Regions from separate parts of the Streptomyces sp. GD-15H genome, predicted to be linked through region 3. Evidence: riboswitches for the same ligand, from Rfam matches in the RefSeq annotation. Region 3 holds a riboswitch; each other region holds the start of a gene.
What was found. Region 3 has a riboswitch for cyclic di-AMP ahead of WJ438_RS17430 (transglycosylase SLT domain-containing protein). Riboswitches for the same ligand answer to the same signal wherever they lie in the genome.
Positions count from the first base shown of each region.

Region 1: linked by a shared signal. The riboswitch ahead of WJ438_RS24825 (transglycosylase family protein) and the one ahead of WJ438_RS17430 (transglycosylase SLT domain-containing protein) in region 3 are both predicted to bind cyclic di-AMP.
Region 2: linked by a shared signal. The riboswitch ahead of WJ438_RS05305 (peptidoglycan DD-metalloendopeptidase family protein) and the one ahead of WJ438_RS17430 (transglycosylase SLT domain-containing protein) in region 3 are both predicted to bind cyclic di-AMP.

Region 1 covers NZ_CP149447.1:5,209,308-5,217,111, forward strand. The annotation lists gene WJ438_RS24810 (nucleoside triphosphate pyrophosphohydrolase) at 1-856, shown strand, start outside; gene WJ438_RS24815 (cytochrome P450) at 930-2,210, shown strand; partial or broken gene WJ438_RS24820 (transglycosylase family protein) at 2,536-3,518, shown strand; cyclic di-AMP (ydaO/yuaA leader) riboswitch at 3,724-3,892, shown strand; gene WJ438_RS24825 (transglycosylase family protein) at 3,897-4,649, shown strand; gene eno (phosphopyruvate hydratase) at 4,980-6,263, shown strand; gene WJ438_RS24835 (septum formation initiator family protein) at 6,359-6,835, shown strand; gene WJ438_RS24840 (DUF501 domain-containing protein) at 6,972-7,589, shown strand; gene WJ438_RS24845 (exopolyphosphatase) at 7,586-7,804, shown strand, end outside.
Region 2 covers NZ_CP149447.1:1,068,577-1,076,380, reverse strand. The annotation lists gene ispG (flavodoxin-dependent (E)-4-hydroxy-3-methylbut-2-enyl-diphosphate synthase) at 1-114, shown strand, start outside; gene dxs (1-deoxy-D-xylulose-5-phosphate synthase) at 146-2,059, shown strand; partial or broken gene WJ438_RS05325 (aspartate aminotransferase family protein) at 2,056-3,470, shown strand; gene WJ438_RS05320 (helix-turn-helix domain-containing protein) at 3,580-4,203, shown strand; gene WJ438_RS05315 (DUF6126 family protein) at 4,200-4,322, shown strand; gene WJ438_RS05310 (tyrosine-protein phosphatase) at 4,373-5,170, opposite strand; cyclic di-AMP (ydaO/yuaA leader) riboswitch at 5,639-5,803, shown strand; gene WJ438_RS05305 (peptidoglycan DD-metalloendopeptidase family protein) at 5,807-6,793, shown strand; gene WJ438_RS05300 (SGNH/GDSL hydrolase family protein) at 7,026-7,804, shown strand, end outside.
Region 3 covers NZ_CP149447.1:3,732,767-3,740,570, forward strand. The annotation lists gene WJ438_RS17400 (hypothetical protein) at 1-193, shown strand, start outside; gene WJ438_RS17405 (DUF6668 family protein) at 466-972, shown strand; gene WJ438_RS17410 (amidase family protein) at 1,051-2,358, shown strand; partial or broken gene WJ438_RS17415 (ABC transporter ATP-binding protein) at 2,459-2,602, opposite strand; gene WJ438_RS17420 (LolA family protein) at 2,712-3,944, opposite strand; gene WJ438_RS17425 (polyprenyl synthetase family protein) at 4,183-5,193, opposite strand; cyclic di-AMP (ydaO/yuaA leader) riboswitch at 5,807-5,970, shown strand; gene WJ438_RS17430 (transglycosylase SLT domain-containing protein) at 5,983-6,474, shown strand; gene WJ438_RS17435 (HAD family hydrolase) at 6,513-7,379, opposite strand; gene WJ438_RS17440 (GNAT family N-acetyltransferase) at 7,699-7,804, shown strand, end outside.

The sequences.
Region 1 (7,804 bases), 1.5 Mb from region 3:
TGCCCATCCGCAGCTGCCGTATCTGCGGGAAGCGGGGATAGCGGTCGCCGAGGTGTCCCCGGCCGCCGAGGACCTGGTCGACGCCTGCGCCGGCGGCCGGACCGTGGTCGTCGTGGCGACGGGCGAGGGCGAACCCGCCCTGACCGACGGCCTGGCCCGTCTCGCGGGCACCGGCCGCGTCCGGATGCCGGAGCTGGAACTGCTCCCCGCCTCCTACGACCTGCCGGGCGCCCGCCTGCTCGACCTCGTCCAGGTCATGGACCGCATCCGGGCCGAGTGCCCCTGGTCGTCACTGCAGACCCACAAGGGCCTGGCCAAGTACGGCATCGAGGAGGCGTACGAGCTCGTCGAGGCGATCGAGGAGGGCGACCGGGACGAACTGCGCGAGGAACTGGGCGACGTCCTCCTCCAGGTCGTCTTCCACGCCCGGATCGCCGAGGAGCACCCGGAGGAGCCCTTCTCCGTCGACGACGTGGCCGGCGGCATCGTCGCCAAGCTCATCCACCGCCACCCCCATGTCTTCGGCGACGAGACGGCGACCACCCCCGAGGAGGTCAAGGCGCACTGGCTGCGCACCAAGGCGGTCGAGAAGCGGCGCGCCTCGGTCACCGAGGGCGTCCCGCTCGGCCAGCCCGGCCTGGCCCTCGCCGCCAAACTGGCCTCCCGCGTCCGCACGGCGGGCCTGGACGTCCCCCTGCCTCAGGTGGAGGGCATCGGCTACGAACTGCTCGCCCTGGCGGTGCGGGCCGAGGCGGAGGGAGTCGACCCGGAGGCGGCCCTGCGCGCGGCGGCCCGCGCGTACCGGGACGCGATACGGGCCGCGGAAGGGGCCGGCGAGGAGACGGGCGGAAAGTAGACGGGCGGGGAGGGGACGGGGGGGGAGGGGACGGGGGGCCTTCGGGCGGGGAGGGGACGGATACGGTCGGAGGGTGACCGACCAGCCCCGGGCCCAGTCCGAGAACACCGCCCCCGAACTCTTCACCTGGGAGTTCGCGAGCAACCCCTACCCCGCCTACGCCTGGCTGCGCGAGCACGCGCCCGTGCACCGGACGCGGCTGCCCAGCGGGGTGGAGGCCTGGCTGGTCACCCGGTACGCCGACGCCAGGCAGACCCTCGCCGACCCCCGCCTCTCCAAGAACCCGGCGCACCACGACGAGCCCGCCCACGCCAAGGGCAAGACCGGCATCCCCGGTGAGCGCAAGGCCGAGCTGATGACGCATCTGCTCAACATCGACCCGCCGGACCACACCCGGCTGCGCAGGCTGGTCAGCAAGGCGTTCACGCCGCGCCGTGTCGCCGAGTTCGAGTCCCGGGTGCAGGAGCTCACCGACGGGCTCATCGACAGGTTCGCGGACCGCGGCTCCGCCGACCTCATCCACGAGTTCGCCTTCCCGCTCCCCATCTACGCCATCTGCGACCTGCTCGGCGTTCCACGGGAGGACCAGGACGACTTCCGGGACTGGGCGGGCATGATGATCCGTCACCAGGGGGGACCGAGGGGCGGGGTCGCCCGGTCGGTGAAGAAGATGCGCGGCTACCTGGCCGACCTGATCCACCGCAAGCGGGCGGCGCTGCCCGCTGAACCCGCCCCCGGCGAGGACCTCATCTCCGGCCTGATCCGCGCCTCCGACCACGGCGAGCACCTCACCGAGAACGAGGCCGCCGCCATGGCGTTCATCCTGCTGTTCGCCGGCTTCGAGACCACCGTCAACTTGATCGGCAACGGCACCTACGCCCTGCTCACCCACCCCGAGCAGCGCGACCGGCTGCAGAAGTCCCTCGCCGCCGGGGAGCGCGGGCTGTTGGAGACCGGCGTGGAGGAACTCCTTCGCTTCGACGGACCCGTGGAACTGGCCACCTGGCGGTTCGCCACCGAGGCGCTCACCCTTGGCGGGCAGCACATCGCGGCCGGCGACCCGGTTCTCGTCGTCCTGGCCGCCGCGGACCGCGATCCGGGGCGGTTCGCCGATCCCGACGTGCTCGACCTCGCACGGCGCGACAACCAGCATCTGGGGTACGGCCACGGCATCCACTACTGCCTGGGCGCTCCGCTGGCCCGGCTGGAGGGCCAGACCGCGCTCGCCACGCTGCTGACCCGGCTGCCGGACCTCAGGCTCGCGTCGGATCCGGCCGAACTGCGCTGGCGGGGCGGGCTCATCATGCGCGGACTGCGCACCCTGCCGGTGGAGTTCAGCCCTCCGCCGAAGTGACACCTTCGGGCGGCCGCCGAACCGACCCGCCGCACGGGGCCGTGACGGCCGCCGGGTCGCCGTCGAAATGGCCTTCGTGCGGCCTCCGTACGCCTCCGAAGTGACCGTCGGGCCCCCTCCGGACACGGTCCGTCGCCTCTTCGGTGGAGCGGCGCAGACATGACACTCGCTCAACTCTGTGATCTTCATGTGATCTGCGCGGCATGAACTTGTGACAAGTGATTGTCTGCGGCTACGTTCACCCCTCAAGCACGGTGCCTCGGTTGCACAGCTCCGCAGTTCGACTCGCCGTGCGGGTAACTGTTGTCCTGCGAAAGGTCTCCGCATGCTCTCCGGGAACGGTCGTCACCGTCGCCCTCGCCAGGCTCCGGCTCTTCTCGTCACTGCCGGAGTGACCGGCTCAGCCATCGCGATTCCGCTTCTCGGGCCGGCGGCGCCAGTGCGGCCGAGGGCTCGACCTGGGACCGGGTCGCGGAGTGCGAGTCCGGTGGCTCTTGGAGCCAGAACTCCGGCAACGGCTACTACGGCGGCCTGCAGTTGACCCAGGAGGACTGGGAGAAGTACGGCGGCCTCGACTACGCGTCCAGCGCCGACCAGGCCAGCCGCGGCCAGCAGATAGCCGTGGCCGAGAAGATCCTCGCCGACCAGGGGGTCGGCGCGTGGCGGGCCTGCGGCCTGCTGTCGGGCCTGAACGCCGACTCGGGCAAGGCCGTCATCGACATCGGCGCGGACGGCGGCTCGTCGTACGGCTCGTCCGGCACCGGAGACTCCGCCACTCCGTCGCCGTCCCGGCCCTCCGGCGCCTCGTCGGACAACAAGGGCACCGCGGGCGGCAAGGGGGAGAAGGCGGGCGAAGCGTCCAAGTCCGGCGGTTCGGACGCCGAACCCGGCGCCTCCCCCTCTGCTTCTGCTTCCGCTTCGCCCTCGGCCTCCGCTGAGGGGAACGACTCGGACAAGTCGGGGCAGGAGGTCGGTTCTTCGGAGTCGTCCGCGAGTGAGGCTCCCAGTGGTCGCCATCGCGGCGCCGGCGCCGAGGAAGAGGTGCGCGAGGACCGTGAGGCCGGAGCCCCCGGCCGGCACGCCTCACGCGGTCTCGGTTTCCCGCGCGGCCTCGACGTCTCGTCCCCGGCCGACAGGGTCCCCGTGGACGCCGGAAGCGACTCCTCGGCCGCCGCCGACTCCCTTGCGCTCGGCGGCGGATGGCTCGCCCGGTACAGCGGGGGTGACGAGGTCGTGGGTACGGCGGCCCCCAACCTCATCCTTCCCGGTCAGGCGCTTGCGCTCGGGTTCGGGTCGGGTGAGGGCTGACATCCGAAAGGGTGCGTCGATGACGGCAGTTGAGGTCACGGTTCGCGCTGAATGTCCGTTATAAAGGCGATGAGAGATAGGTCTCAGAAGCCCTGATCGTCTTTGATTATCCGCGGGGCGCGTGTCTACGGTCAGGACCGCTCGCCATCGCGGGCCCCGGCTGCCGCCACGCCGAATCCTGCCAGTGGCAGCACGGGAACACTCGTCGCGTCATGCGCCGTAGGCAGGAGCGGGGGACCCAAGGTAGGCGCCGTACCCGGTGATTGACGCCGGATGCGGCTAGGGGTGGAGCCGCGTCCCGGGAGGGACGCGGCCGGGCAACTCAACCGGCCCGAACCCGACAGCTCACCTCGTAGGCGTCGGTGAGGGGATCCATCCATGCTGTTCTCCGGCAAGGGCAAGCACCGTCGTCCGTCCAAGGCCACCCGTGTCATCGCCGTCGCCGGCGTCACCGGTGCCGCCGTCGCCGCCCCGCTGATGGCGGCCGGCAACGCTTCCGCCGCCACCGCCTCCGAGTGGGACACCGTCGCCCAGTGCGAGTCCGGCGGCAACTGGTCCATCAACACCGGCAACGGCTACTACGGCGGTCTGCAGTTCTCCGCCTCCACCTGGGCCGGCTACGGCGGTACGAAGTACGCCGCCACCGCCGACCAGGCCGGCAAGGCCCAGCAGATCGAGATAGCCGAGAAGGTCCTCGCGGGTCAGGGCAAGGGCGCCTGGCCGGTCTGCGGCAAGGGCCTGTCCAACGCCGCCTACACCGGTGGCGGGTCCGCCGAGGGCGCCGGCAGCTCCGAGAGCACCGGGAACCAGAACAGTGGTTCCCCGCAGAGGACCCAGGAGCAGAGCACCCAGGAGCAGAGCACCGGCTCCGCCCCCGAGCGCTCCACCGAGCAGAAGGCCTCCCGCTCCGAGGAGCGTCCGGCCGCCGAGAAGAAGACCGTCACCACCCCGACCGGCGAGAAGGTCGAGAAGGGCGACGGCGAGTACAAGGTCGTCAAGGGCGACACCCTCAGCTCGATCGCCGAGGAGCGCGACGTCGAGGGCGGCTGGAACAAGCTGTTCAAGCTGAACGACGACATCGTCGAGGACGCCGACCTCATCTACCCGGGCCAGCAGCTGCACCTGAAGTAAGGCAGCGGCCGCGGGCTCAGGGCTCCGTCCCCGCGGAGCCTCCCCCGTCCCCGCGGGGGCTCTCCCCCGCCCCGGTGCGTGTTCCCCGTACGCACCGGGGCGGGGCTTTTCCGTACGTGGCGGGGCCTTCCGGCGCTCGGTGCCGGTCGGCGGGCGCGAGGGTGATCCCGGTTTCCGGGCCCGTCTTTGTTCCGTTCGGAAACAATTTACTCTCGGTTCCGTCCGAGAGGCGGCCGACCGGATGGCCGATCGCCCGGAGCCGGATAGGCTCGGTTCCGCAGGGCCCCCGCGGCCCGGCTGATCCACGCCACATCCATGAAGGAGATGCTCGTGCCGTCCATCGACGTCGTCGTAGCCCGGGAAATCCTGGACTCCCGAGGCAACCCCACGGTCGAGGTCGAGGTCGGCCTCGACGACGGCAGCACGGGTCGTGCCGCCGTCCCGTCCGGCGCCTCCACCGGCGCCTTCGAGGCCATCGAACTCCGTGACGGCGACCCCGACCGTTACCAGGGCAAGGGAGTGGAGAAGGCCGTCCTGGCCGTCATCGAGCAGATCGGCCCGGAGCTCGTCGGCTACGACGCCACCGAGCAGCGCCTGATCGACCAGGCGATGTTCGACCTGGACGCCACCGACAACAAGGGCTCCCTCGGCGCCAACGCCATCCTCGGCGTCTCCCTGGCCGTCGCCCACGCCGCCTCCGAGGCCAGCGACCTGCCCCTCTTCCGCTACCTGGGCGGACCCAACGCGCACCTGCTGCCGGTGCCGATGATGAACATCCTCAACGGCGGCTCGCACGCGGACTCCAACGTGGACATCCAGGAGTTCATGATCGCCCCGATCGGCGCGGAGTCCTTCTCCGAGGCCCTGCGCTGGGGCACTGAGGTCTACCACACGCTGAAGAAGGTGCTGAAGGGTCGCGGCCTGTCCACCGGCCTCGGCGACGAGGGCGGCTTCGCCCCGAACCTCGGCTCCAACCGCGAGGCCCTCGACCTCATCCTCGAGGCCATCGAGGAAGCCGGTTACGCCCCGGGCGAGCAGATCGCCCTCGCGCTCGACGTCGCCGCCTCCGAGTTCCACAAGGACGGCACCTACCTCTTCGAGGGCAAGGAGCGCTCCGCCGCCGAGATGACGGAGTACTACGAGGGGCTCGTCGCGGACTACCCGCTCGTCTCCATCGAGGACCCGCTGTTCGAGGACGACTGGGACGGCTGGAAGGCCCTCACCGACAAGCTCGGCGACAAGGTCCAGATCGTCGGCGACGACCTGTTCGTCACCAACCCGGAGCGCCTGGCCCGCGGCATCGAGGAGGACGCCGCCAACGCGCTGCTGGTGAAGGTGAACCAGATCGGTTCGCTCACCGAGACCCTGGACGCCGTCGAGCTGGCCCAGCGCAACGGCTTCAAGTGCATGATGTCGCACCGCTCCGGCGAGACCGAGGACGTCACCATCGCCGACCTGGCCGTCGCCACCAACTGCGGCCAGATCAAGACCGGTGCCCCGGCCCGCTCCGAGCGCGTCGCCAAGTACAACCAGCTGCTGCGCATCGAGGAGATCCTCGACGACGCCGCGGTGTACGCGGGCCGCAGCGCCTTCCCGCGGTTCCGCAACGCCTGACGCGGCTCCGCCGGTCGTCCGTACGTCCCCGGACACGGTCCCGTACCGTGTCCGGGGACGTACGCGCGTATGAAGTGTGAACGGGAGGCGGGGACATGGCCGTGAAGGACCGGGACCGTTTCTCCACCGCGACCAGGATCCGGCTGATCGGTGAGCAGACCGCGGCCCGGGTCTACCGCTCGCAGACCAAACGCCAGGCCCGCCGCTCCCGGCTGACCGGCCGGGCCGCGTTGCTCGCCATGGTGGTCTGCTCGCTGATCGTGGCCCTCGCCTACCCCATGCGGCAGTACGTGTCCCAGCGCGCCGACATCGCCGACCTCCAGCAGGAGCAGGACGAGGCCCGCCGACGGGTCGAGCAGTTGCGCGACCTCAAGGCGCGCTGGCAGGACGACGCCTACGCCGAGCAGCAGGTCCGCGCGCGGCTGCACTACGTCATGCCCGGCGAGACCGGCTACATCGTGATCGACCCGGGCACGGCCGAAAAGTCGCGCACCGACCTCGGAGCGGCCGACCGCCCCTGGTACGCGAACATCTGGGACGGGGTCGACAAATCCGACGCCGCCGCGCGGTGAGCCCCCGGGTTTAGCCTTATAACTCTTCCACCCTCCCGGACCACCACTTCCCGGAGACCCTCCCGGAAGCCCCCTGGGGCCCCTTCAGGAATCCGGAAGGCCGCACACCCGTACAGAGACCCGCAGAAAGACACGTATGGACACCCCCGCCCGCCGCCCGGCCACCACCCCTCAAGGGCAGCGCTCCGCGCTGGCACTGTTCGATCTGCCCACGACCCCGCGCACCGAGCCGACCGACGCGGACGTCGAGGCCTTCAAGCAGCAGCTCGGGCGGCCCCCGCGCGGGCTGCGCGCCATCGCGCACCGCTGCCCCTGCGGACAGCCCGACGTCGTCGAGACCGCGCCGAGGCTGCCCGACGGCACCCCCTTCCCGACGCTGTACTACCTCACCTGCCCGCGAGCCGCCTCGGCGATCGGGACACTGGAGGCGAACGGCGTGATGAAGGAGATGACGGAGCGGCTGGCGACCGACCCCGAGCTGGCGGCCGCGTACCGCGCGGCGCACGAGGACTACATCCGGCGCCGTGACGAGATCGAGGAACTGCAGAACTTCCCGAGCGCCGGCGGGATGCCGGACCGGGTGAAGTGCCTGCACGTCCTGGTTGCCCACTCGCTGGCCGCCGGCCCCGGCGTCAACCCGCTGGGCGACGAGGCGCTCGCGATGCTGCCGGAGTGGTGGCGCAAGGGCCCCTGCGTGACCCCGCCCGGCGACGACGGTGCCTTCGCCGGTCCCCCCGAGGAGGGTGCGCAGTGACCCGGGTCGCCGCCATCGACTGCGGTACGAACTCCATCCGGCTCCTGGTGGCCGACGCGCACCCGCGGACCGGTGAACTGACCGACCTGGACCGGCGCATGACGATCGTGCGGCTCGGCCAGGACGTCGACCGCACGGGCCTCGCCCCCGAGGCGCTGGAGCGGACGTTCGCCGCCTGCCGCGAGTACGCGGGGATCATCAAGAAGCACGGCGCG
Region 2 (7,804 bases), 2.7 Mb from region 3:
ATCGTGGAGACCCTCATCGAGGAGGCCATGAAGATCGCCGAGCGGATGGAGGCCGACGGCGTGGCCTCCGGCGCCCCGGCCGGCACCGGAAAACCGGCAGTGACGGTGAGCTGAGGCAAGGCACGGACCGAGAGGGGGCCCGAGCATGACGATTCTGGAGAGCATCCGGCAACCACGTGACCTGAAGGCGCTGTCCGAGGCGGAACTCGGTGAACTGTCCGAAGAGATCAGGAAGTTCCTGGTGCACGCGGTCGCCAGGACCGGAGGCCATCTCGGGCCCAACCTGGGCGTGGTGGAACTCACCGTCGCCCTGCACCGGGTCTTCGAGTCACCCGTCGACCGCATCCTGTGGGACACGGGTCATCAGAGCTATGTCCACAAGATCCTGACGGGGCGTCAGGACTTCTCCAAGCTGCGCGGCAAAGGAGGCCTGTCCGGCTATCCCTCGCGCGAGGAGTCCGAGCACGACGTCATCGAGAACAGCCACGCCTCCACGGCCCTCGGCTGGGCCGACGGACTGGCCAAGGCCCGCCGGGTGCAGGGGGAGAAGGGCCACGTCGTCGCCGTGATCGGCGACGGCGCCCTGACCGGTGGCATGGCCTGGGAGGCGCTGAACAACATCGCCGCCGCCAAGGACCGCCCGCTGATCATCGTCGTCAACGACAACGAACGTTCCTACGCCCCGACCATCGGCGGCCTCGCGAACCACCTGGCGACCCTGCGCACCACCGACGGCTACGAACGGGTGCTGGCCTGGGGCAAACACGTACTCCAGCACACCCCCGTGATCGGCGACACCGTCTACGAGGCGCTACACGGCGCGAAGAAGGGCTTCAAGGACGCCTTCGCCCCCCAGGGCCTCTTCGAGGACCTGGGCCTGAAGTACGTCGGCCCCATCGACGGGCACGACGTCAAGGCCGTGGAGTCCGCCCTGCGCCGCGCCAAACGCTTCCACGGGCCCGTCCTGGTCCACTGCCTCACCGAGAAGGGCCGCGGCTACGAACCCGCCGTCGCCCACGAGGAGGACCACTTCCACGCCGTCGGCGTGATGGATCCCCTCACCTGCGCGCCGCTCGCACCGGCCGGCGCACCGTCCTGGACCTCGGTCTTCGGCGAGGAGATCGTCCGCATCGGGGAGGAACGCGAGGACGTGGTGGCGATCACCGCCGCCATGCTGCGTCCGGTCGGCCTGGGCGCCTTCGCCGAGCGGTTCCCGGACCGGGTCTGGGACGTCGGCATCGCCGAGCAGCACGCCGCCGTCTCCGCGGCCGGGCTGGCGACCGGTGGTACGCACCCCGTCGTCGCCGTCTACGCCACCTTCCTCAACCGCGCCTTCGACCAACTGCTGATGGACGTGGCACTGCACCGCTGCGGGGTCACCTTCGTCCTGGACCGGGCCGGGGTCACCGGGGCCGACGGGCCCTCGCACAACGGCATGTGGGACCTCTCGGTGCTCCAGGTCGTCCCCGGCCTGCGCATCGCCGCACCACGCGACGCGGACCAGCTGCGCGCCCAGTTGCGGGAGGCGGTCGCCGTCGACGACGCGCCGACGCTGCTGCGGTTCCCCAAGGAGCCCGTGGGCCCGGCGGTCCCGGCGCTCGACCGGGTCGGCGGCATGGACGTGCTGCATCGCGCCGGCGATCCCGAGGTACTGCTGGTGGCGGTCGGCGTGATGGCGTCCGTCTGCCTCCAGGCCGCCGAGCTGCTCGAAGCCCGTGGCGTCCGCTGCACCGTGGTCGACCCCCGTTGGGTCAAGCCCGTCGACCCGGCGCTGGTCGGGCTGGCCGCCGCGCACCGGCTCGTGGCCGTCGTCGAGGACAACAGCCGCGCGGCGGGTGCGGGCTCGGCCGTGGCACTGGCGCTGGGTGATGCCGATGTCGACGTACCGGTACGGCGGTTCGGTATCCCGGAGCAGTTCCTCGCGCACGCCAAACGCGGCGAGGTGCTGGCCGACATCGGCCTGACGCCCGTCGAGATCGCCGGCCGGATCAGCGCGAGTCCGACCGTCAGGGACGAGTTGTCGAAACAGCCGCAGGACCGACAGGAGCCACCGCTATGACCATCGCGGAGTCCGCGCCGGAGCCGTCGCGGGCCGGGGAGTTCGACCTCGGCGCGCTGCTGGCCGAGCGCGGAGCCGAGCGCTACGAGCTGCACACCCGGTACCTCAACCACCAGCTCCCGCGCATGCTGCACACCATCGGCTTCGACAAGGTCTACGAACGAGCCGAGGGCGCCCATTTCTGGGACGCGGACGGCAATGACCACCTGGACATGCTCGCCGGATTCGGGGTGATGGGCCTGGGGCGCCACCACCCCGTGGTCCGCAAGGCACTGCACGACGTCCTCGATGCCTCGCTCGCCGACCTCACCCGTTTCGACTGCCAGCCGCTGCCCGGTCTGCTGGCCGAGCAACTGCTCGCGCACAGCCCCCATCTGGACCGGGTGTTCTTCGGCAACAGCGGAACGGAGGCGGTCGAGGGCGCGCTGAAGTTCGCCCGCTACGTGACGGGCAGACCGCGTGTCCTGTACTGCGCGCACGCCTTTCACGGACTGACCACCGGCTCCCTGTCCGTCAACGGCGAGTCCGGCTTCCGCGACGGCTTCGCCCCGCTGCTGCCCGACACGGCCGTACCGCTCGGTGATCTCGACGCGCTGGAGCGGGAGCTGCGGAAGGGGGACGTCGCCGCGCTGATCGTCGAGCCGATCCAGGGCAAGGGCGTGCACGAGGCCCCGCCCGGCTATCTGCGCGCCGCGCAGGAGTTGCTGCACCGGCACAAGGCGCTGCTGATCGCCGACGAGGTGCAGACCGGCCTGGGGCGGACCGGCGACTTCTACGCCTACCAGCACGAGGAGGGGGTCGAGCCGGACCTGGTGTGCGTGGCCAAGGCGCTCTCCGGCGGTTATGTGCCGGTGGGGGCCACGCTCGGCAAGGACTGGATCTTCCGCAAGGTCTACTCGTCGATGGACCGGTTGCTGGTCCACTCGGCCAGTTTGGGGCAAACGCCCAGGCGATGGCCGCGGGTCTCGCGGTCCTGTCGGTCATGGAGAACGAGCACATCGTCGCGCACGTCCGGGCCACCGGTGAGCTGCTGCGGTCCCGGCTCGCGGCACTGACCGAGAAGTACGAGCTGCTGGCCGACGTCCGCGGCCGGGGCCTGATGATCGGCATCGAGTTCGGCCGGCCGCGGTCGCTCAGGCTGCGCGGCCGCTGGGCCGCGCTGCAGGCCGCACGCAAGGGACTCTTCGCGCAGATGGTGGTGGTCCCGCTGCTGCGGCGGCACAGGATCCTCACCCAGGTCTCCGGCGACCACATGGAGGTGATCAAACTGATCCCGCCGTTGATCATCGACGAGCGGGACGTGGACCGGTTCGTGGACGCCTTCACGGCGGTGATGGACGACGCCCATGACGGCGGTCTGGTGTGGGAGTTCGGCAGGACCCTGGTGAAACAGGCGGTCGCCAACCGGTGAGACACTGGTCCCGTCCGGCCGTGATGCCTGCCGGGCCGTGACACCCGGCCCGTTTTGCCCATGAGGCAAGAAATTTGCCCCGCGGGCAATAATGCTGCTGAATAGGGTCATGAGCACCCCCGAGGCCGAGCAGGCGGCCGAACCGGCCGCCGCGCTTCCCGCGGTCGCGCCGCACCTGCGCGCGCTGCGCCGCCGGGCAGGCCTGACCCTGGAGGCCGCGGCCCGCGACGCGGGGCTGTCGCCCGCCCATCTCTCCCGGCTGGAGACCGGGCAGCGTCAGCCCTCGCTGCCCATGCTGCTCTCCCTGGCCCGGATCTACGGTACGACCGTCTCGGAACTGCTCGGCGAGACGACCGCCGACCATGACACGGTGCTGCGCGCCGCCGACGTGGAACCGACCGTCGCGGGCGGCTGGACGTACCGGCAGGCCGGCTCCCCCGGGCGCGGGATGCAGGCCCTGCGGGTCGAGGTGCCCCACGGCTCCCAGGGCGGCATCGTGCGGGTCCACCCCGGTGAGGAATGGCTGTACGTCCTCAAGGGGCGGCTGCTGCTGCGACTCGGGGACGCGCTGCACCGGCTGGCCCCGGGCGACAGCGCGCACTTCGACTCGCTGACCCCGCACCGTATCGCCGCTCAGGACCCCGACGGGGTCGAGCTGCTCTTCGTCCATACCCTGTTGCAGAGCCCCACGGCCACCCTGTGCCTGGGCCCCACCCATGGAGATGTGTCATGAAAGACCTGGAGGAGAAGTTCCCTCGCGCCCTGTGGGTGAGGCTGTTCGTCTACGTCGTGGTGGGGCACCTCTTCGCGGGCTTCATCTACCTGCTGTTCGAGCTGGGCGCGAAGCAGTAGCCCTCAGCCGGGCAGTGCCCCAGTGAGGCACTGCCCGGTCGAGCAGTGCCTCAGTCGAGCAGACGCTCGCGCAGTCGCTCCCGGCTCTCGGGGGTGAGCCCGAGAGCCGTCTCGAGATAGGGGTCCACGCCGCCCCAGGTCTCCTCGATGGTCTCCAGGGCGGCCGACAGGTATTCGGCGCGGGCGTCGAACAGGGGGTCGAGCAGCTCCATGACCTCGGGGGAGTAGGCCGAGGCGGGGCTGCCGCTGCGGCGCACCTTGTAGCGGCGGTGCTTGGCGTTGGACTTGAGGTAGTCGTCGAAGATCGCGTCCCGTTCCACGCCCAGGGCGAGCAGCGTCACCGCCACCGACACGCCCGCGCGGTCCTTACCCGCCGCGCAGTGCATCAGCGCGGGGACGCCGTCCTCGGTGAGTGAGCGCAGCACCTGGGAGTGCTCGGCGGTGCGTTCCCTGACGGTCATGCGGTACGAGGCGATCATCCGGTCCGCCCCCTTGCCGTCGGCGAGGAGCGAGCGCAGCTGGTCCAGGTCGCCGTCGCGGACCATCTTCCAGAACCGGGCGCCGCCGGCCGGGTCGCTCAGCGGCAGGTTCACATTGCGCACACCCGGCAGTTCGATGTCCTGCCCGTCCAGCTTCTGGTCGGCCGTGTTGCGGAAGTCGAAGACGGTGTGCAGTCCCAGGGAGGACAGGAAGGCGGCGTCCGACGCGGTGGCGTGGGCGAGATGACCGCTGCGGAACAACACTCCGTGCCGCACCCGGCGGCCGTCCACGGTCGGCAGTCCGCCCACATCGCGGAAGTTCCGCACTCCGGTCAGCTCGGGTTCGGTCGACGGGATGTGTTGCGTCACGGGGGCCCCTCTCCCACTCGCCGCCGCCGGCGCGGCGGCGCCGGCGGGTGTCACCCGACGATACGACATGCCTGTCAGGGGCAATGAGTTGTCCGTGGATCGGCCGGCGCGGACCTTCCGAACCCACCGTCCGGCCGGAGCGGGACGCCCGCGATCCCCCAATTAAGGGCATTCTGTCCGTTTAGCGGATTTCGCCAGAACATGCCCAGATGTGAGGGGAAATGGGGAAGGCGTGGTGAGCATCGTCATATCGGTGACGATGTGTTGTCATCATGCTCACGTAATTCCGGCGTTTCGCAGGGGAATTCGGGGGGCGCGGGAAATCCGGGACGACTCTGGGTGACGGTGTTCAGGTAAATGGATCACGGAAAAGCGCCTTCGCTCGGAACCTCTCGCTTGTCCCTTTGCGTCGTGGTCGCCTACGTTCGCCATCGATCCGGACGGACGCCTAATCCTGCCGCCGCCCGGAGCCCGCACACACTGACCCGTGTACGGCAGGAGCGGGGGACCCACAGGTACGACTGCCTGTTCCGGTCTCCGGAACAGGCTTGGGGTTAAGCCGCGTTTCGACGCGGCCGGGCATCTCCAGTCCGAACCCGACAGCTCACCTCGTAGGCGCCGGAGAGGAAATTCGTCATGCCCGCAAAGGGTAAGCACCGCCTTCCCAGCGCTTCGCGCCTCACCCGTTCCATCGCCGTCGCCGGCGCCGGTGGCGCCGCGCTCGCCCTGCCGCTTCTCGGCGCCACCGGCGCGAACGCCGCCACTCCGCAGGCGGCCCCGGAAAAGGCCGTCCAGTCGTTCTCCGTCACCGACAAGAAGGCTGACGGAAAGAAGGCCGACAGCGGCAAGAACGGCGACACCCGCACGTACATAGTCAAGGGCGGCGACTACCTGGCGAAGATCGCCGAGTCCGAGAACGTCGACGGCGGCTGGAAGCAGCTCTACGCCGACAACCGTGAGGCCGTGGGTGACGACCCGTCACTCATCCACCCCGGCCTGAAGCTCTCGGTCGACGGCAAGGCCGCGACGAGCGCGCCGAAGAAGTCCAGCCCTTCCGGTTCCACTGCTCCGTCCGCCCCGTCCTCCGCGTCGAAGTCGTCGGCCGGGCAGCCCGCCGAGAAGTCCGCGCCGAAGGCCGCTTCGGTGGCCTCGAAGCAGTCCGCTCCGAAGGCCTCCTCCGGCGCCACGACCGCGAAGCAGGTCGCGAACACCTCCGGTTACAGCTCGCCGGTGCCCGGCAGCGGCCTCGGCACCGCCTACAAGGTGGCCGGCAGCATGTGGTCCAGCGGCTACCACACCGGTGTCGACTTCGCCATTCCGACCGGCACTTCCCTGAAAGCCGTCGGCCCGGGCACCGTCGTCTCCGCGGGCTGGGCCGGTGCGTACGGCAACCAGGTCGTCATCAAGCTCAACGACGGCCACTACGCCCAGTACGCCCACCTGTCCTCGCTGTCCGTCTCGGCCGGCCAGACCGTGAGCGGCGGCCAGCAGGTCGGCCTCTCGGGGTCCACCGGCAACTCGACCGGCCCGCACCTGCACTTCGAGATCCGCACCACGCCGAACTACGGCTCGGACGTGGACCCGGTCGCCTACCTCGGTTCGAAGGGCGTCTCCCTCGGCTGACCCCCGCGACAGCCTGCCTGACACACCGCCGAAGGCCGGACCCCGATCCCCGGGTCCGGCCTTCGGCGTGTTTCGCCCCTCAACGTCTTTGCCGACTATTCCGGAATGAGGCACTGCTTCGGGAGTGGCTTATCTCACCGTACGTCAATCCCTTCCTACGGTCGCGTAGGTCACATTCGAAGGTGAATCATGTCCCTTCGTGGCAGACGATTCGAAGAGTGACAGCAATTCAGTGATCGGGTCGTACGTGGCGGTGGGGGACAGCTTCACCGAGGGCGTCGGCGACCCCGGCCCGGACGGGGCGTTCGTCGGCTGGGCCGACCGGTTCGCCGTACTTCTCGCCGACCGCCGTCCCGAAGGCGACTTCCAGTACACGAATCTCGCGGTGCGCGGAAAACTGCTCGACCAGATCATGGCCGACCAGGTTCCGCAGGCCGTCGAACTGGCTCCCGCACTGGTCTCGTTCTGTGCGGGTGGCAACGACATCCTCCGCCCCGGCACCGATCCGGACGAGGTGGCCGAGCGCTTCGAGCGGGCCGTCGCCGCGCTCACGGCGGTCTGCGGCACGGTCCTGGTGACGACCGGGTTCGACACCCGTGGAGTGCCGCTGCTCAAGCATCTGCGCGGCAAGATCGCCACCTACAACGGACACGTGCGGGCCGTCGCCGACCGGTACGGCTGCCCGGTGCTCGACCTGTGGTCCCTGAGGAGCGTCCAGGACCGCAGGGCCTGGGACGCCGACCGGCTCCACCTGTCGCCCGAGGGGCACACGCGCGTGGCGCTCCGCGCGGGCCGGACTCTCGGCCTGGAGGTCCCGGCCGACCCGGAGCAGCCCTGGCCCCCGCTGCCGCCGCGCGGCAACCTCGACGTCCGGCGGGACGACGTCCACTGGGCGCGCGAGTACCTGGTGCCGTGGATAGGGCGCCGGTTGCGCGGGGAGTCGTCGGGGGACCACGTGACGGCGAAGGGGACGCTGTCCCCGGACGACATCAAGGTGCGGATCGCCTCGGT
Region 3 (7,804 bases):
CGGCGAAGTGGCTGGCGCCGTCCGGGTCGATCCGGAGCGGGACGACGTACCCGATGCGCTCGTCGTGGACGGTGGCGAGGACGGCGTGGCCCGAGGCGACGGCGATGCGGTGGAGGCGGTTCAGCACCGCCTGCTGCACCTCCTCGTCGGGTCCGGCGACCACCAGCACTCCGCCGACCGACGCCTTCCGTGAGCCGGCACCCGCCGCAGGGGCGGGGACATGGACGTCGATCGGCACTGCCGCACGGTTCGCCGCGTGTGCGGCCTGCTGCTGTTCCCGCTTCTTCTCGCGGCTGAGTCGCGCCATCGTCCCCTCATTCGGGTCGTAAACCTACCGACGAGTCTGTCCGCTCATCCCCGTTTCTCACGTCACCGCGTTGTCACAGGCTCGTCCCAACGGCCGTCCGCCCGGTTCCGTGCCCGCCGGCCGGCATGAGGACCGGGGTGACGAGGCAGGAGAGGGGCATGCGTACAGGCATGCGACAAGGACCGGAGATCTGGATCCGAGGGCCGGTGGCCGCGCCGGAGCCGGTCCCGCCGGAGCCCGCCCGCGCCCATGCGACGGCCCGGCGCTTCTCCTGGGTCGGCACCCACGGCGGCGCCGGGGTCTCCACGCTGGCCGCGGTCCACGGCGGTCACGACAGCGGCCGCGCCTGGCCGGGCCGGGGTGATCCGCAGTCGGTGCTGCTTGTCGCCCGGACACACGCGTCCGGTCTGGACACCGTCGTCCCGACCGTGGAGATGTTCCGGCGCGGGGAGGCCCCGTACGGGCTCGACCTCGACGCCGTGGTCCTGGTGGCCGACGCGCCGGGGCGGCTGCCCCGCCCCCTCGCCCAGCGCGTCCGGCTCATCGAGTCGCTGATCGACGTGTACCGCGTGCCGTGGGTTCCCGAGTGGCGCCTGGGCGACCTGAGCGGCCGCCCGCCCCGCGAGACGGAGCCACTGGCCCGCCTGACGGGATCGCTGCGCTGACCCGCACCGACGCGCGCCGTCCTCCTCACGCCTCTCGGCTCCAGCGTATCGGCCGCGCGAGCGGGGAAGGAGCCGGGCGTGAGGAGACTGGTGGGGGCCGCTCCGTCCAGGACGGTGGCGGAGATCGCCTCCGCGGTGCGCGCGCGGAGACTGCGGGCCGTCGATGTGGTCGCGGAGGCGCTGGCGCGGATCGAGCGGGCCGATCCGGTGCTGTGCGCGTTCACCGAGGTGTGGGCCGAGGAGGCGCTGCGGCGGGCGGCCGAGGTGGACGCCCGGCTCGATGCGGGTCCACCCGGCTCCGGCGGGGCCGGGAACCCGGGAGCCGAGAGTCCGGTGGCGGGTGGGTGGCTGTCGCTGGCCGGGGTGCCGGTCGCCGTGAAGGGGCGGTACGGGCGGCGGGCGGCGGGTCCGCTGCTCGCGGCCGGTGCTGTCGCCGTGGGGGCCACCGCCGTACCCGGGCCCGGCACCCCCTGGCAGACCTGGGGGCTCGGGGCGCGCGGACGGACCGTCAACCCGTGGCGGGCGGACCGCACACCGGGCGGTTCCTCGGCCGGGGCCGCGGTCGCGGTGGCGGCGGGGCTGGTGCCGCTGGCGACGGGCAGCGACGGTGCGGGGTCGGTACGCATCCCGGCGGCGTGGTGCGGGGTCATCGGCCTGAAGGTCACCAACGGCCGCCTCCCGTCACCCGACCGCACGGGGCTCGCGGCACCCGGCGTCCTCGCCCGTACGGCAGCGGACGCGGCGGCCTGGTGGCGGGCGGTGTCGCCGCCGCCCACCGCCGTCGAGGCGTCGCCGCCCGGCCCCCGCACCGCGCTCTGGTCCTCCGACCTCGGCTACGCCGACCCCGACGAGGAGCCCGTCGCGCTGGCCCGCGCCGCGGTCGACCGGCTCGTCGACGCCGGAGTCGTACGGCTCGTACGGCCCCCGCGGCCCGTACGGTCGTCGGAGCCTCCGCTGCTCCTGGACCCCGCCCCGGCCTGGCTCGCCCTGCGCGCCCCCGGCGGTCCCCGCCCCGGCCTCCTCGACCCCGCCGGCCCCTCCGAAGCCCACCGCGTCCGGGTGGCGAACGACCGGCGCCTGGCCCGCCTCTTCACCCACGCCGAGTTGCTGCTGACGCCCACGGCGCCTACCGCGCCGCACGGCCACGAGGGCCCCGGTGACGTCTACTCCACCTCGCTCACCTGGGCGTTCAACGTGAGCGGGCACCCCGCGCTGAGCCTCCCGGCCGGGTTCGGCAGCGACGGCTGCCCGGCGGGGCTCCAACTGGTGGCACCGCACGGGCGGGAGGCGCTGCTGCTCGCCGTGGCACGGGCGGCGGAACGGCGGGGTGCGAGCGGCGCAGGAGCGGGGGCGGGTCCCTCGGGTCCAGGCGGTTCTATGCGGTGATGTCCTTCTTCGTGAACCTCGCCCGGGCCGCCGAGCCGAACACCAGCGCGTACAGGGCCTGAAGGCCGAGGTTCTTCACCAAGTCGTCCCAGTGGACGGGCATCGGCGTGCGGACGGTGGTGGTCCTGCCGGAGCCGTGGGGACCGAGGAAGCCGAAGACGCTGCCGGCCGGGACGGTCGGATCGAGACCGTCGACGGCGAGCCGTCCGCCGCGGTAGCGCTTGGTGAGCCCGCGGGTGACGATGAGCCGTCATCCGTACCTGCCTCACCCGCCGGCTCCCTCGTCCCCCGTCGTGCCCCACCGGGCCGGCCCTGTCGCCTCGTCAGGAGGTCCCAGGGGCCTGCATCCCCCGCTACTTCGCCTCGTTGGCAGCCTTCACCAGCGCGTCCTTCGTGACGGCGCCGGCGTAGACCTTGCCGTCCTCGGTGAACAGGGCGTTGACCAGGCGGGTGCTGAACACGGTGCCCGTGCCGAACTCGCCCTTCACCTGGTCGCCGAGCGAGCCGAGGAAGCCGCCGAGGTCACCGCCCTCGGAGCCGGTCGGCAGACCCCCCTCGGCGCCGGTGTCGAAGGTGGCGACGGAGTTCCAGCCCTCGCCGAGCATCTTCAGCCCGTCGAGTCCCTCGGCGAGGTCCTCCTCGGACTTGGGGGCACCCTGCGGCTTGCCGGTGAGCTCCCTGCCCTTCTCCCCCTCCTCCAGGGCCCCTTCCTCCGTCACCTTGGCGCCCTTGGGCGGGGTGAAGTCGAAGGTCGACGCGGCCGGCCGGTCGAAGCTGACCTTGGTGAAGCCGACATCCACGACGGCGGCACCGCCGCTCGCCGGGGTCAGCGTGAACTTCAGCGGCGTCCCGGTCCTGTGGTCCACCGCGATGCTGATCACACCGACCGTGGAACCGGACTGCTTGGGCTTGACCACCAGCTTGTAGGCGTCGCGACCGGCCACCTGCGCGGTGCCGTCGACGGTGACGGACGTGGTGTCGTCGACCGACTTCAGCACCTCCTCGGCGAAGTCCTTCGGCATGGCCGGGGGCTGGTGCTCCCGGTCCTCGTCCTCGGCGGACTCATCGACGGTGCCGTGGTAGACCTCGTGGGACTCGCTGTCGTAGCCCCAGACGTCCTTGCCGTTGTGGATCAGGCTGTACTCGGCGGCGTTCTCGAGCAGCGACACCTTCTGCCGGTCGGGGCCGTCGACCGCGACGCGCAGGGTGTGCGTGCCGGAGGCCAGCTCGGTGAGCTTGGCGGACGGGTCGGCGGACGAGCCGCCCTCGCCCCGCCCCATGGCGCCGGAGGCCAGGCTGCTCTCCAGGCCCCCGAGGTCCGGCAGTCCGAGGTCGGTGGTGATCTTCACGGTGCCGGACAGCTGTTCGGTGTCCGACTCGGCTATCTTCTCGATGAGCTGCGCGGCGGTGATCTTCGGCAGGTCCGGGTCGCCTGAGTCCGCGATCGCGGGGACGAGCCCGATGGTCGCGGCCGCCACTCCCATCACCGTGACCGGGACGATGTACCGCGCGGCCCTGCGCCCGCCCGCGCCCGGCTCGCGGGTCGTCCCCGCGGTCGTCGTGTCGTCGGATTCGTACGGTGCCATATGTGCCTTACCTCCGTGGTCGGCGGCGGCCTGCGTCTCGTGTTCCTCGCACCAGTCACACCCTGAGCCGCCATTCTCACCCGAATCGGTGAGGAGTGGTGTCCGTCGTGCTCCATCTGATCAAACCCCGCAGGCGGAAGCGTCAGACCCCGGACTCAACTCCGTGTACTGCTGCGGTATGACACGAGGAGGTGTTTCCTCCCCCGACCAGTAGGGGTCGAGGGAGGGTGGCGGGCGGTCAGCCGGCCCGGTGCACCACCGCGTCGCACAGCTCGGCCAGGGCCGTCTTCACGTCGCACTCCGGCAGCGGCGCCAGCGCCGCGCGCGCCTCCTGCGCATAGCGCACGGTGTCCCGGCGGGCCTGCTCCAGCGCGGGGTGCGCGCGCAGCAGGCGCAGGGCCTCGGCGTGCCGGCCGTCGTCCCTGAGATCGGAGTCCAGCAGCTCGCACAGCGCGATGTCCTCGGGCAGGCCCAGCCGGGCCGCTCGCTCGCGCAGCCGCAGCACGGGCAGCGTCGGAATGCCCTCGCGCAGGTCGGTGCCCGGGGTCTTGCCGGACTCGTGGGAGTCGGAGGCGATGTCCAGCACGTCGTCGGCGAGCTGGAAGGCGATCCCGAGCCGCTCGCCGTACTGGGTCAGCACGTCCACGACCGTGTCGTCCGCGCCGGACATCATGGCGCCGAACCGGCACGAGACGGCGACCAGTGAGCCGGTCTTGCCGCCGAGGACGTCCAGGTAGTGGTCGATCGGATCGCGGCCGTCCTGCGGCCCCGCGGTCTCCAGGATCTGACCGGTGACCAGCCGCTCGAACGCCCCCGCCTGTACCCGTACGGCCTCCGGCCCGAGGTCGGCCAGGATGTGCGAGGCGCGCGCGAAGAGGAAGTCGCCGGTGAGGACCGCGACGGAGTTGCCCCAGCGGGTGTTCGCGCTGGGCACCCCGCGCCGCACACCGGCGTCGTCCATCACGTCGTCGTGGTACAGCGTGGCCAGGTGGGTCAGCTCCACGACCACGGCGGACGGTACGACGCCGGGCGCGTAGGGGTCGCCGAACTGGGCGGCGAGCATCACGAGCAGCGGCCGGAACCGCTTGCCGCCTGCCCGCACCAGGTGCTGGGCGGCACCCGTGATGAAGGGGACCTCACTCTTGGTGGCCTCGAGCAGCCCTTCCTCGACAGCCGTCATCCCGGCCTGGACAGCGGCTTCCAGAGCCTGGTCCCGCACGCTCAGCCCGAATGGCCCGACGACGGTCACGAGGGGTCTCCTGTCTGCTGGTGTCCACTGGCGCTCAGACGTCTTGCGCTGCTTGTCGACAGGTCGCTGACATCACTCGAGTCAGCGTATCCGGTCATGTTTCGATCACCGCCAGCACCCACATTCCCCAAATTCACTTGCGCACGCGTGGACGGCACGTCACGGCGCCCTCCGATACCGGAACACCACCAGATCGTTTCCGACCAGTTGACAGCACAGGACATTCATCGACTTTCCGGACGCGCCTCACGCATGCGCCGGACACGCACCGAGCCGCATCTCGGCACGCAGTCCACCCCGCCCACCCCGGTGCCCGATTTGCCGTATTTGCTATGCAAATTCCTGTTGGCGGCAAATGCGCCCGCGCGGTGCGGCCAGTGAGGTCGGTCACGCGCATCCCGACCCGCACGCGACTCGCACGTGGGGACGTTTCCCCTTCCATCGAGCGCGAGTTGACCGTTGACGCCCGCAAAGGATCAAGCCCCCCAAACAACCCAAGGAAAGATCAACCGGCGTTATCCGTGACGTTCGCACTTGTTCCCGACATGTGCTCTCGCATACGTTCCCGGCCTGTCGGGCGGACGCCGAATCCTGCCGCCGCCCGCACCACCCATCGATCAACTCACTCACGCACGGCAGGAGCGGGGGACCCAGGTAAGCCGCCGGACCGGTTCGCGCCGGGACGGCTCGGGGTGAAGCCATGCCCGCAGGGGCACGGCCGGGCACTCTCCCGCCCGAACCCGACAGCTCACCTCGTAGGCGTAGGAGAGGAACGCATACATGCCCGCCATGCCCGCATCCGGTCAGCGCCGCTTCGGCCGCACCCGCCTCGTCCGCTCCCTCGCCGTCGCCGGCGTCGCCGTGATCGCCCTCCCGGTGTTCGGCGCCACCAGCGCCTCCGCCGCTCCCGCCGCGCCCGCGTCGTCCGCCCCGGCCGCCGCCGGATCCGAGACGGCGTACCCGGACAACCTCGACGGCTGGATCCGCGAGTCGCTGTCGATCATGGCGCAGCACGGCATCCCCGGCAGCTACGACTCCATCCACCGCAACATCCTGCGGGAGTCCTCCGGCAACCCGCAGGCCGTCAACCTGTGGGACTCCAACGCCGTCGCCGGCACCCCGTCGAAGGGCCTGCTGCAGGTCATCGACCCGACCTTCCAGGCGTACCACGTGCCCGGCACGGCCTTCGACCCGTTCGACCCGGTCGCGAACATCACGGCTGCCTGCAACTACGCGGCGGACCGCTACGGCTCGATCGACAACGTCTTCGGCGCCTACTGAGACACCCGGGCGCACCAGGGCACACCCGGCCCGAGGGGTCACCCGCCGGGGCGGAGGGCGGGGCGGCACGTGTGGGGGCGCGTGCCGCCCCGCTCCGCCCCGCCGAACAACCGCTCGAGGACGGCGGCCACGCCGTCGTCCTCGTTCGTCGTGGTGATCTCGTCGGCCACCGCCTTCAGCTCGGGGTGCGCGTTGGCCATGGCGACACCGTGGGCCGCCCAGTCGAACATCGGGATGTCGTTGGGCATGTCGCCGAAGGCGAGGGTCCGTTCCCGACTCAGCCCCAGATGCTCGGCGGCCAGCGCCAGCCCCGTCGCCTTGGTGACACCGCACGGCTGGAGCTCCACCGTGCCCGGTCCCGACATGGTGACCGTGGCCAGCGAACCGACCACCGAACGCGCCGTCGCCGCCAACTCGTCGTCGGTCAGGTAGGGGTGGCGCAACAGCACCTTGCTGATCGGCAGGACCCACAGACCGTCCCGTCGGCCGACCCGCACGGCGGGCAGCGTCGGGTGCGGCATCCGATAGCCCGGCTCGATCAGGGTGAGTCCGTCGGCCCCGTCCTGGTCGACCGCGGCGTACACCTCCCCCACCTCTGCCTCGATCTTGCCGAGCGCGGTCTCCGCCAGTTCCCGGTCCAGCGTGACGGAGTGGAGCAGCCGGTTCGCGCCGGCGTCGTACACCTGCGAGCCCTGTCCGCACACCGCGAGTCCCGTGCTCCCCAGCTCGTCCAGGAGCGGCCGCACTCTGGGCACCGGGCGGCCCGTCACCACGAGATGCCGGGCACCGGCCCGCGTCACCAGTGCGAGTGCGGCGAGGGACCGGTCGGAAAGAGAGTCGTCGCCGCGCAGCAGCGTCCCGTCCAGGTCGGTGGCGATGAGTGAATAAGCGGTGGGTGCGGCCATGATCAGAGAATACGGACACCACGCCTGCCCGACTCACCCTCACCCGGAACACCTCCGTCCGCACACCCCCGGCCCTTATCCTGCGCCCCCACCGCCGGACCATCGCCGCGCGACCGCTGTCCCACCACCGTGCGACCGCCTCGTCACGGCCGCGCGCCCGGCCGCTTCCGTCATCACCGGGTACGGGCCTGTCAAAGGCCTCTGCACCACTTGGCAACAACATGGTCCGCCACCTACCGTCCCGGTGGTCCCGGGCGGTACCTTCCAAGTGTCCGGGGGGACTTGATCGGGGGGTCAGGTGAGCAGTGGACGCACACGTGTGCTGAGGCTCGAGGAGCTCGGGGAGGGGGAGCGGAAACGCTGGCGTGAGCTGCGCGCCGCGACGGACGCACCCCGCAGCCCTTTCATGGAACCGGAGTTCGCCA